One region of the Variovorax sp. PBL-H6 genome, then DNA from elsewhere that is predicted to be linked to it. Evidence: riboswitches for the same ligand, from Rfam matches in the RefSeq annotation. Region 1 holds a riboswitch; the other holds the start of a gene.
What was found. Region 1 has a riboswitch for glycine ahead of gcvT (glycine cleavage system aminomethyltransferase GcvT). Riboswitches for the same ligand answer to the same signal wherever they lie in the genome.

Region 1 (4,559 bases):
CTGGGCGTGGGCATTGCCACCTGGCGCGCGGGCTGGGCGCTGCTGATGCCGGTGATCATCCTCGGCGGCATCTACGGCGGCATCTTCACCCCCACCGAGGCTTCGGCCGTGGCCGTGCTCTACGCGCTCGTCGTCGGCCTGCTGATCTACCGCGAGATCAAGCCGCAGCAGCTCTATGCGGTGCTGCGCAAGTCGGTGATCTCGTCGTCGGTGATCATGTTCATCATCGCCAACGCGGGCCTGTTCGCCTTCCTGATCACGCGCGCCGGCGTGCCCGAGGCCATCGGCCACTGGCTCGAGGCCGTGCTGAAGTCGCCGGCCATGTTCCTGCTCGGGGTCAACGCGGCACTCTTCATCATCGGCATGTTCATCGAGACCAGCGCGGCCATCATCGTGCTGGCGCCGATCCTCGCGCCGGTTGCGCAGCACTTCGGCATCGACCCGGTGCACTTCGGGCTCGTGATGGTGGTCAACCTGGCCCTGGGCATGATCACGCCGCCGTTCGGCGTCAACCTGTTCGCGGCCTGCACCGTGGCGCGCATTTCGCTGGACCGCATGGTCGCGCACCTGATCCCCTTTGTGCTGGTGATCCTGGCCTGCCTGATGGTCATCACCTACGTGCCGGGCATTTCTCTCGGGCTGCGCGATCTTGTCTATGCGAAGTAGTTCAGACCCGGCGGCGGCCTGAGCCGAGGCTCGATCAGGGTGCATCCGGTGGCACTGCGAGGAGGAGGCCGTGCAACGAGAACAAGGGGTTACAGGGCGGTCGGCGACACGGCGTCTTCGCTGACAAGGGAGACCCCTCGTTCATGAATAGGCTTGGGAATTCGAGCCGCTCCCGCAGACAGCATCGCCGCTCTCTGCATCGAGGGGTAATATTTGCGAAGCTCGCGACGGCGAGCGACGCATGGGCGAAGCCCGCCCGCACCTGATTTCTTCTCTCCCCTGCACGCATGACAAGCTACGGTTTCGTTCATTTGGAATTCGGCGACCAGCACCGCGACCGTTCGCTCCAGGTCCTGGAAAAGCTGCGAACCCGCCTGGCCCAGGACGGCGACCGTTTCTCGAGTGTGATCGTCGACAACGCCCGCGCGAGGCCCGCCGAAAGCGCAACCGGCATGGCTTCCGAGCAGGGCCTGGTGGTGCCCGGCGACAACAGCAACCGCGAGTTCTCCGGCTGGGACAGCGGCATCGAGACCCTGCTCTCGCGCGGCGAGCAGCCTGACGTGTGGCTCTTCTCGAACGACACCGTCGCGCTCAACCACGCCTGGAGCGAGCGCCGGCTCGAGCGCTTCGGCGGCGAGATCCGAAAGCTCGCACTGCACCCGGCCCCGTGGCTGTTCGGCGAGATCAACGATTTCCCTCGCTCGACGATGACCCCCATGGGACCGCTGCTCGAATGGGTGTCGACCTACTGCTTTGCAATGAACGACACGCTGCGCCACCGGCTGGGCACGCTTTCGCCCGGCAACGCACTGCTCGATTCGCTGGTCAACGAGCGCTTCGAGCCCGAGCGGGGCGTATTCCGCGACCATGTGGGCGAGCCCTATGTCGATTTCGTGTCCGCCTGGCTCATCAGCGACGAGGGCCAGGGCGTGCAGAAGAAGCGCGGTTTCAAATGGGACCACGAATGGCACAAGGCCAGTCCGCTCGGCCCGGACAATTTCGAGGACCTGCGCATGAAGGCGCGCTGCTGCCTGTCGGAGCACATGCTGAGCCTGCGCGCGCGGCAGCTCGGCGCCGACATCCGGTCACCGTATGACGCCCGCAATGCACGCGAGCACATCCGGCGCTCCCTGCAGTTCCTTTCGGACAAGCTATGGGAGAAATTCCTGCTGCGCCGGCTGCGGCTGGAGCGGTCCTAAGCCCTGTTTCCCTTACACTCGGCCGGTCAGGAGAGAGCCTCGCAGCGCGGGGCCGCCGAAGGCGCAGGGCCCATCGAACAAGGGGCCCGAACGCTCAGGCAAAAGGACTGACGAGGCGCCCGGGTATCGGGCGTTTCCTTGCTGGAGAGAGGCGACGCTTTGCCTTGAAGCGAAGGTTGCCCACCGAAGGAGCAAACCCCGATCGTGGGGCGAATCTCTCAGGTAAAGCGGACAGCAGGGGTGGCCCATGGCCTGACCGCCATGGATCCGGACTGCCCCCCTGATGGAGAGTGCCTTGGCCTCCGCTTCCGACAATCTGCAAAAGACCCCCCTGTACGACCTTCACGTCGAGCTCGGCGCCCGCATGGTGCCCTTCGCCGGTTATTCGATGCCGGTGCAGTACCCCGCCGGCCTCATGGCCGAGCACAAGCACACGCGCACCGCGGCCGGCCTGTTCGACATCTCGCACATGGGCCAGCTGCGGCTGGTCGGGCCCGAGGCCGCTGCAGCCTTCGAGACCCTCATGCCCGTCGACGTGATCGGCCTGGCACCCGGCAAGCAACGCTACGGCCTGCTCCTGAACGACGAGGGGGGCATCCTCGACGACCTGATGTTCTTCAACGAAGGTCACGACTCGATCTTCGTGATCGTCAATGGCGCCTGCAAGGCCGGCGACATCGCGCACATCCAGGCAAGGATCGGCCAGCGCTGCCAGGTGCGGCCGCTACCCGATCACGCGTTGCTCGCGCTGCAGGGGCCGCAGGCCGCCGCGGTGTTGGCACGCCTGTCGCCCGGCATCGAGCGCTTCGTCTTCATGACGGGTGGCGCGGTGCAGATCGGCGGCATCGCGGCCTTTGCCACCCGCAGCGGCTACACCGGCGAGGACGGCTTCGAGATCTCTGTTGCCGGCCGCGATGCGGAAGCCCTGGCTCGGCTCCTGCTGGCGCAGCCGGAGGTGCAGCCCATCGGCCTGGGCGCACGCAACTCGCTGCGGCTGGAAGCCGGCCTGTGCCTCTACGGCAACGACATCGACGACACAACCACCCCCGTCGAGGCCTCGCTCAACTGGGCGATCCAGAAGGTGCGGCGCAGCGGCGGCGCGCGCGAAGGCGGCTTTCCGGGCGCCGCCAGGGTGCTGTCGCAGCTCACGGCCGACGCCGGCAGCGCCGGGCATGTCGACCACGAGACACTCAAGCGCAAGCGCGTCGGCCTCGTGGCGCTGGAGCGCGTACCGGTGCGCGACGGCACGGCGCTGCAGTCCTTCGAAGGCGTCGACATCGGGCGGGTCACGAGCGGACTGCTCGGCCCCACGGTGGACCGGCCGGTCGCGATGGGCTATGTTGCCCTTGCCTACGCAGAGCCCGGCACCCGCCTGCAGGCCATTGTGCGCGGCAAGCCGGTGCCGATGGAGGTCACTACCCTGCCTTTCGTACCCGCCCGCTACTACCGCGGCTGAAGACCTGCCGCTCGACCTCGTATTTCCATTTCTTTCCCAGGAGCCATTCCATGACCATCAAGTACACCAAGGACCACGAGTGGGTGAACGCCGAGGGCGGGGCCGCCACGGTCGGCATCACGCTGCATGCACAGGATGCGCTGGGCGACGTGGTCTTCGTCGACCTGCCGCAGGTCGGCCAAGGCTATGCCCAGGGCGAGGTCGCCGGCGTCGTCGAGTCGGTCAAGGCCGCGGCCGACGTGTTCATGCCTGTCTCGGGCGAGATCACCGAGGTCAACGAGGCGCTGCGCGCCGATCCTTCGCTGGCCAACAGCGCGCCCGAAGGCGAAGGCTGGTTCTTCAAGATGAAGATCACCGAGCCCGCACAGGTCGACGCCCTGCTCGACAAGACCGCCTACGACAAGTTCGCCGACGAGGCCTGAAGCGGACTGCCAAGGTTTCCTGATCCTGCCACCCTGTTCACCAACCATGCCGAAGTCCACCCTGCCTTCTCCGCCCACCCTCGCCGATCTCGAGAACGCGGGCGAATTCATCGCCCGCCACATCGGCATCGAGGCCGAGGACGAGGTGCGCATGCTCGCTGTCGTCGGCTCGAACACGCGCGCCGAGCTGATCGACGGCATCGTGCCGCCGGCCATTCGCCGCAGCCACCCGATGCGCCTGCCCGCGCCGGTCACTGAAGCCGGCGCGCTGGCCGAACTGCGCGGCATCGCGGCGAAGAACAAGGTGGCGAGGAACTTCATCGGCCAGGGCTACTACGGCACCCACACGCCCGGCGTGATCCTGCGCAACGTGCTGGAGAACCCGGCCTGGTACACCGCGTACACGCCCTACCAGGCGGAGATCTCGCAGGGGCGCATGGAGGCGCTGCTCAACTTCCAGACCATGGTGTGCGACCTGACCGGCATGGCCATCGCCAACGCCTCCATGCTCGACGAGGCTACCGCCGCGGCCGAGGCAATGACGCTGGCGCGCCGCAGCGTCAAAAGCAAGAGCAACGTGTTCGTCGTTTCCGGCGACTGTCATCCGCAGACCATCGAGGTCATCAAGACGCGCGCCGCGCCGCTGGGCATCGAGGTCAAGGTCAGCACCGTCTCGGAGACCCTGCCTCACCTGATGGCAAGCGGCGACTTCTTCGGCGCGCTGGCGCAATACCCCTCCACCACGGGCCACGTGCACGACCTGCGCCCGCTCGCCGGCCACGCCCACGCGTGCGACGCCGCCTTCTGCGTGGCGGC
Region 2 (4,559 bases), 2.3 Mb from region 1:
CGGACTTTCTCGACGTGGCCGAAGCCGACTACGACGAGGTGATGAACGTGAACCTGAAGGGGGCGTTCTTCCTTGCCCAGGCCTTTGCGGCCCGGTGCAAGCAGGCCGGCCGCGGCGGCAGGATCATCAACATCAGCTCTGTCCACGAGGACCTGCCCTTCCCTCACTTCGCTGCCTATTGCATCAGCAAGGGCGGCATGAGGATGATGACGCGCAATCTGGCGATCGAACTCGCGCCTTTCGGAATCACCGTCAACAACATCGCGCCGGGTGCCATCGAGACACCCATCAATGCGCGCGTGCTGAACGACCCCGCCATGCGCGATGCCTTGCTCGCGAACATTCCTCTGAAGCGCCTGGGCCGGCCCGGCGATGTCGCGGGCATGGCCGCCTTCCTGGCCTCTGCGGACGCCGACTACATCACGGGCACGACGAGCGTGGTGGATGGCGGCTTGCTCTGGAACTATGCCGAGCAGTGACTACGAGGTGCTCGGCACACAAGGTGACGCGCAGCGTTCGAGAAAGGCAGCGCAGGCGCCCGCGCCCGACACGCTCACGCCGGCAGATCGCTACCAGGAGCTGTTCACCGCGGTCCAGCAGTCGAGCATCTTCTCCGACAGCAAGACCTTCGTGGACTGCGCCCCGCGCGGCGAACCGGCAGCCATCCTCGCGGCCTACCGCGCCAGATTCCGAGAGCCGGGTTTCGACCTCGCGGAATTCGTGCACGCGAACTTCAGGCCCACGCATCCTCCAACCGGCGAGTACGTCTCGGTTCCGGGTCAACCCATCGGCGAGCACATCGGGAGCCTCTGGAAAGTCCTGACTCGGCATCCCCGCGTGCATCCGCCGCATGCCTCGCTGCTGCAGCTGCCGCATCCCTACGTGGTGCCGGGCGGGCGCTTCGGCGAGCTCTACTACTGGGACTCGTACTTCACGATGCTGGGACTCGCCGGCGCTGGTCACTCGCAGATGGTGGGCGACATGGTCCACAACTTCGCCTACCTGGTCGACACCTACGGGCACATTCCGAATGGGACGCGAACGTACTACCTGAGCCGCTCGCAGCCGCCGGTGTTTGCGCTGATGGTCGAGCTCGCGCAGCGGTACGGTGCCGCGGAAGAGACGAAGTTCCTGCCGCAGCTGCGCCAGGAGCATGCCTACTGGATGGCAGGATGCGAGGGGCTCGCACCCGGCCAGGCGGGGCGCCGCGTCGTGCGCCTGCGCGACGGCAAGCTGCTCAATCGCTACTGGGACGACCGGGACACGCCCCGCGAGGAGTCGTGGCTCGAGGATGTGGCAACGGTGAGGGCATGCCGGCGCGAGCCCGCCGAGGTCTACCGCCATCTGCGAGCTGCGTGCGAATCGGGCTGGGACTTCAGCACGCGCTGGTTGCGCGAAGCGCCGCCACGTGGCCGCGGCCCGGTGCCGTTGCACGCGCGCGCCGCCACGGCACCCTCGCTGACGAGCATCTGCACCACGGACATACTGCCGGTCGACCTCAACGCGTTCCTCTACAAGCTGGAGGCGAAGATCGCGGAACTTGCGAAGCGTACCGGCGATGCGGCGAGCGCCCGCGAGTTTGCGGATCGCGCCCGTGAACGTCGGACCGCGGTCATCGAACTTTGCTGGGACTCCGGGCAAGCAGCCTTCTTCGACTACGACTGGCGCAGCGACGCGCGGCGGAACTGCCTGACGGCCGCATCCGTCGTCCCTCTTTTCGTGGGACTCGCCGATCCGGCGCAGGCACGAGCGCTGGCCGGGACCGTGTCGGCAAGGATGCTCGCCCCGGGCGGACTGTCGACCACGGAGTACTGGAGTGACCAGCAATGGGACCGGCCCAATGGTTGGGCGCCGCTGCAGTGGATGGGGATTTGGGGATTCGCCGCCTACGGATGCCGGTCGCTCTCGAGCACGATCGCGAGCCGTTGGCTCGCCACCGTCGCGGCGGTGTACGAACGCGAGGGCAAGCTGGTCGAAAAGTATGCGCTGCGCTCGGTAAAGGAAGAGCGATCCGCGGGCGGCGGCGGCGGGGAGTATCCGTTGCAGGACGGGTTCGGGTGGACGAACGGCGTCACGAGCGCGCTGTTGCAGAAACGGCCGAGACACAGTGCCGGGCGCTGCGTCTCGCATGATCCGTCGCCGCGGCACCTGTGAGCGGTTGTCGGCGCCGGCGTGGCGGCTGCGTCCTCGACATTCAACAGCGACTCGACTAGACTCGCAGCCGCAGGAGAGCGGACCGACTTGAGAAGACGGTCCCACCGAAGGCGCAAACTCCCATGAACGCTCAGGTCGGCTCACGCAACGAGCCTGTACTGCACCAAGTGTCAAAGCCGTCTGGAGAGCCATCACGCACGTGATGCACCGAAGGAGCAAACCCGCCGCGGGCGCCGCGGGTGAAACTCTCAGGTACCGAGGACAGGGGGAGCGGCAACTCGGATTCACAGTCCGGTTGCTCCCGTTTTTCAAAGAGCTTCCGTTTCCGTGCGTTCGAGCGCTGCAACCTTCAAAGGGTTTGATATGCGCGTGATCGTTCTCGGCGCCGGCCTGCTCGGCGTCACCTCGGCTTACTACCTTCAGCAACTCGGCCACGAAGTGACGGTCATCGACCGCCAGGCCACGCCGGCCGCCGAAACCAGCTTCGCCAATGGCGGGCAGATCTCGGTGAGCCACGCCGAACCCTGGGCTAACCCGAGTGCGCCCATCAAGGTACTGCAATGGCTCGGCAAGGAAGATGCGCCGCTGCTGTTTCGCATTCGCGCGGATATGCGTCAATGGCTCTGGGGCCTGCAATTCCTGCGGGAATGCTCGCCCGCGCGCACGCGCCACAACATCGAGCAGATCGTGCGCCTGGGGACCTACAGCCGCGAGACGCTGCAGCAATTGCGCGCCGACACCGGTCTTGCCTACGAGCAACGCACGCAGGGCATCCTGCACTTCTACACCACGCAGAAGGAGTTCGACGGTGCGTTGAAGCCGGCGCAGCAAATGCGCGCACTGGGCTGTGAGCGCGAGGTAATTTCGGCCGAGGAGGCGGTGAAGATCGAGCCCGCCCTGGCGCACATCCGACCGCAGCTGGCCGGCGCCACCTACACGGCCGAAGACGAGTCGGGCGACGCCAATCGCTTCGCGCGCGAACTGGTCAACATCTGCGCAGCAGCGGGCGTCAAGTTCCTGATGAGCCACACGATCACCGCGATTCGCGAGGCTGGCGGTCAGGTCGATCACGTCGAAGCGACCGACCACGAAGGTCGCTTCCAACGCATCCGCGGCGATGCCTTCGTGCTCGCCATGGGTTCGCTCAGCCCGCTCTACGCGGCACCGCTGGGCATCCGGCTGCCGATCTATCCGGCGAAAGGCTATTCGGTCACCCTGCCGGTCAAGGATGCGTCCAAGGCTTACCAGGTGTCGTTGACGGACGATGAATTCAAGCTCGTGTTTTCTCGCTACACGTCGGCCGCCGGCGACCGGCTGCGCGTCGCGGGCACGGCCGAACTCAACGGCTACGACCGCGACCTGAACCGCGTTCGCTGCGAGGCGATCGTGCGGCGCGTCGAAGAACTGTTCCCCGGCGCCGGAGACAGCACGCAGGCGCAATTCTGGACAGGTCTTCGGCCAGCGACACCCAGCAATGTCCCCTTGATCGGCGCGACGAAGATGCCCAACCTCTTCCTCAATACGGGCCATGGCACGCTCGGCTGGACGCATTCATGCGGCTCGGGCAAGTCGATCGCGCGCATCGTGAGCGGGCTTGCGCCCGAGGTGGACTTCGCGTTCACCGGGGGCTTGTCGAGGCGACCGGCAATCCAGTTGGCGCAGGCCTAGGAAAAAGAGCGGGGCCACGCCCCGCCCGCACGTCCTGTTGCGAGCAGGGGGCCGCCTCGCGTTACTCGATCGCCTTGCCCATGTCCTCGACCACCTTCTTGGCGTCGCCGAAGACCATCATGGTCTTGTCCATGTAGAACAGCTCGTTGTCCAGCCCGGCATAACCCGCGGCCATCGAGCGCTTGTTCACGATCACCGTCTTGGCCTTGTACGCCTCCAGGATCGGCATGCCGTAGATCGGCGTGCCCTTGGTGAGCGCAGCAGGGTTCACCACGTCGTTGGCCCCCAGGATGATCGCCACGTCGGCCTGCGCGAACTCGCCGTTGATGTCCTCCATCTCGAACACCTGGTCGTAGGGCACCTCGGCCTCGGCCAGCAGCACGTTCATGTGCCCCGGCATGCGCCCGGCCACCGGGTGGATCGCGTACTTCACCGTCACGCCCTTCTCGGTGAGCTTTTGCGCCAGCTCGTTGACCGCGTGCTGCGCACGCGCCACCGCCAGGCCGTAGCCCGGCACGATGATCACCGTCTCGGCGTTGGAGAGCATGTAGGCCGCATCGTCCGCACTGCCGCTCTTGACCGGGCGCTGCTCCTTGGCTGCGCCGGTGGCAGCCGTCGCCTCGCCGCCGAAGCCGCCCAGGATCACGTTGAAGAACGAGCGGTTCATCGCCTTGCACATGATGTAGCTCAGGATCGCGCCGGAGCTGCCCACCAACGAGCCGGCCACGATGAGCATC

Region 2: another riboswitch for glycine. It lies ahead of G3W89_RS02510 (D-amino acid dehydrogenase); the one in region 1 lies ahead of gcvT (glycine cleavage system aminomethyltransferase GcvT).

Annotation. Positions count from the first base shown of each region.
Region 1 is NZ_LR594659.1:2,801,994-2,806,552, reverse strand. Features, by position in the region: gene G3W89_RS13250 (TRAP transporter large permease) at 1-666, shown strand, start outside; gene G3W89_RS13245 (hypothetical protein) at 954-1,865, shown strand; glycine riboswitch at 1,883-1,985, shown strand; glycine riboswitch at 1,997-2,110, shown strand; gene gcvT (glycine cleavage system aminomethyltransferase GcvT) at 2,149-3,321, shown strand; gene gcvH (glycine cleavage system protein GcvH) at 3,372-3,743, shown strand; gene gcvP (aminomethyl-transferring glycine dehydrogenase) at 3,790-4,559, shown strand, end outside.
Region 2 is NZ_LR594659.1:504,432-508,990, reverse strand. Features, by position in the region: gene G3W89_RS02520 (SDR family NAD(P)-dependent oxidoreductase) at 1-479, shown strand, start outside; gene treF (alpha,alpha-trehalase TreF) at 466-2,154, shown strand; glycine riboswitch at 2,325-2,429, shown strand; gene G3W89_RS02510 (D-amino acid dehydrogenase) at 2,518-3,822, shown strand; gene G3W89_RS02505 (NAD(P)(+) transhydrogenase (Re/Si-specific) subunit beta) at 3,884-4,559, opposite strand, start outside.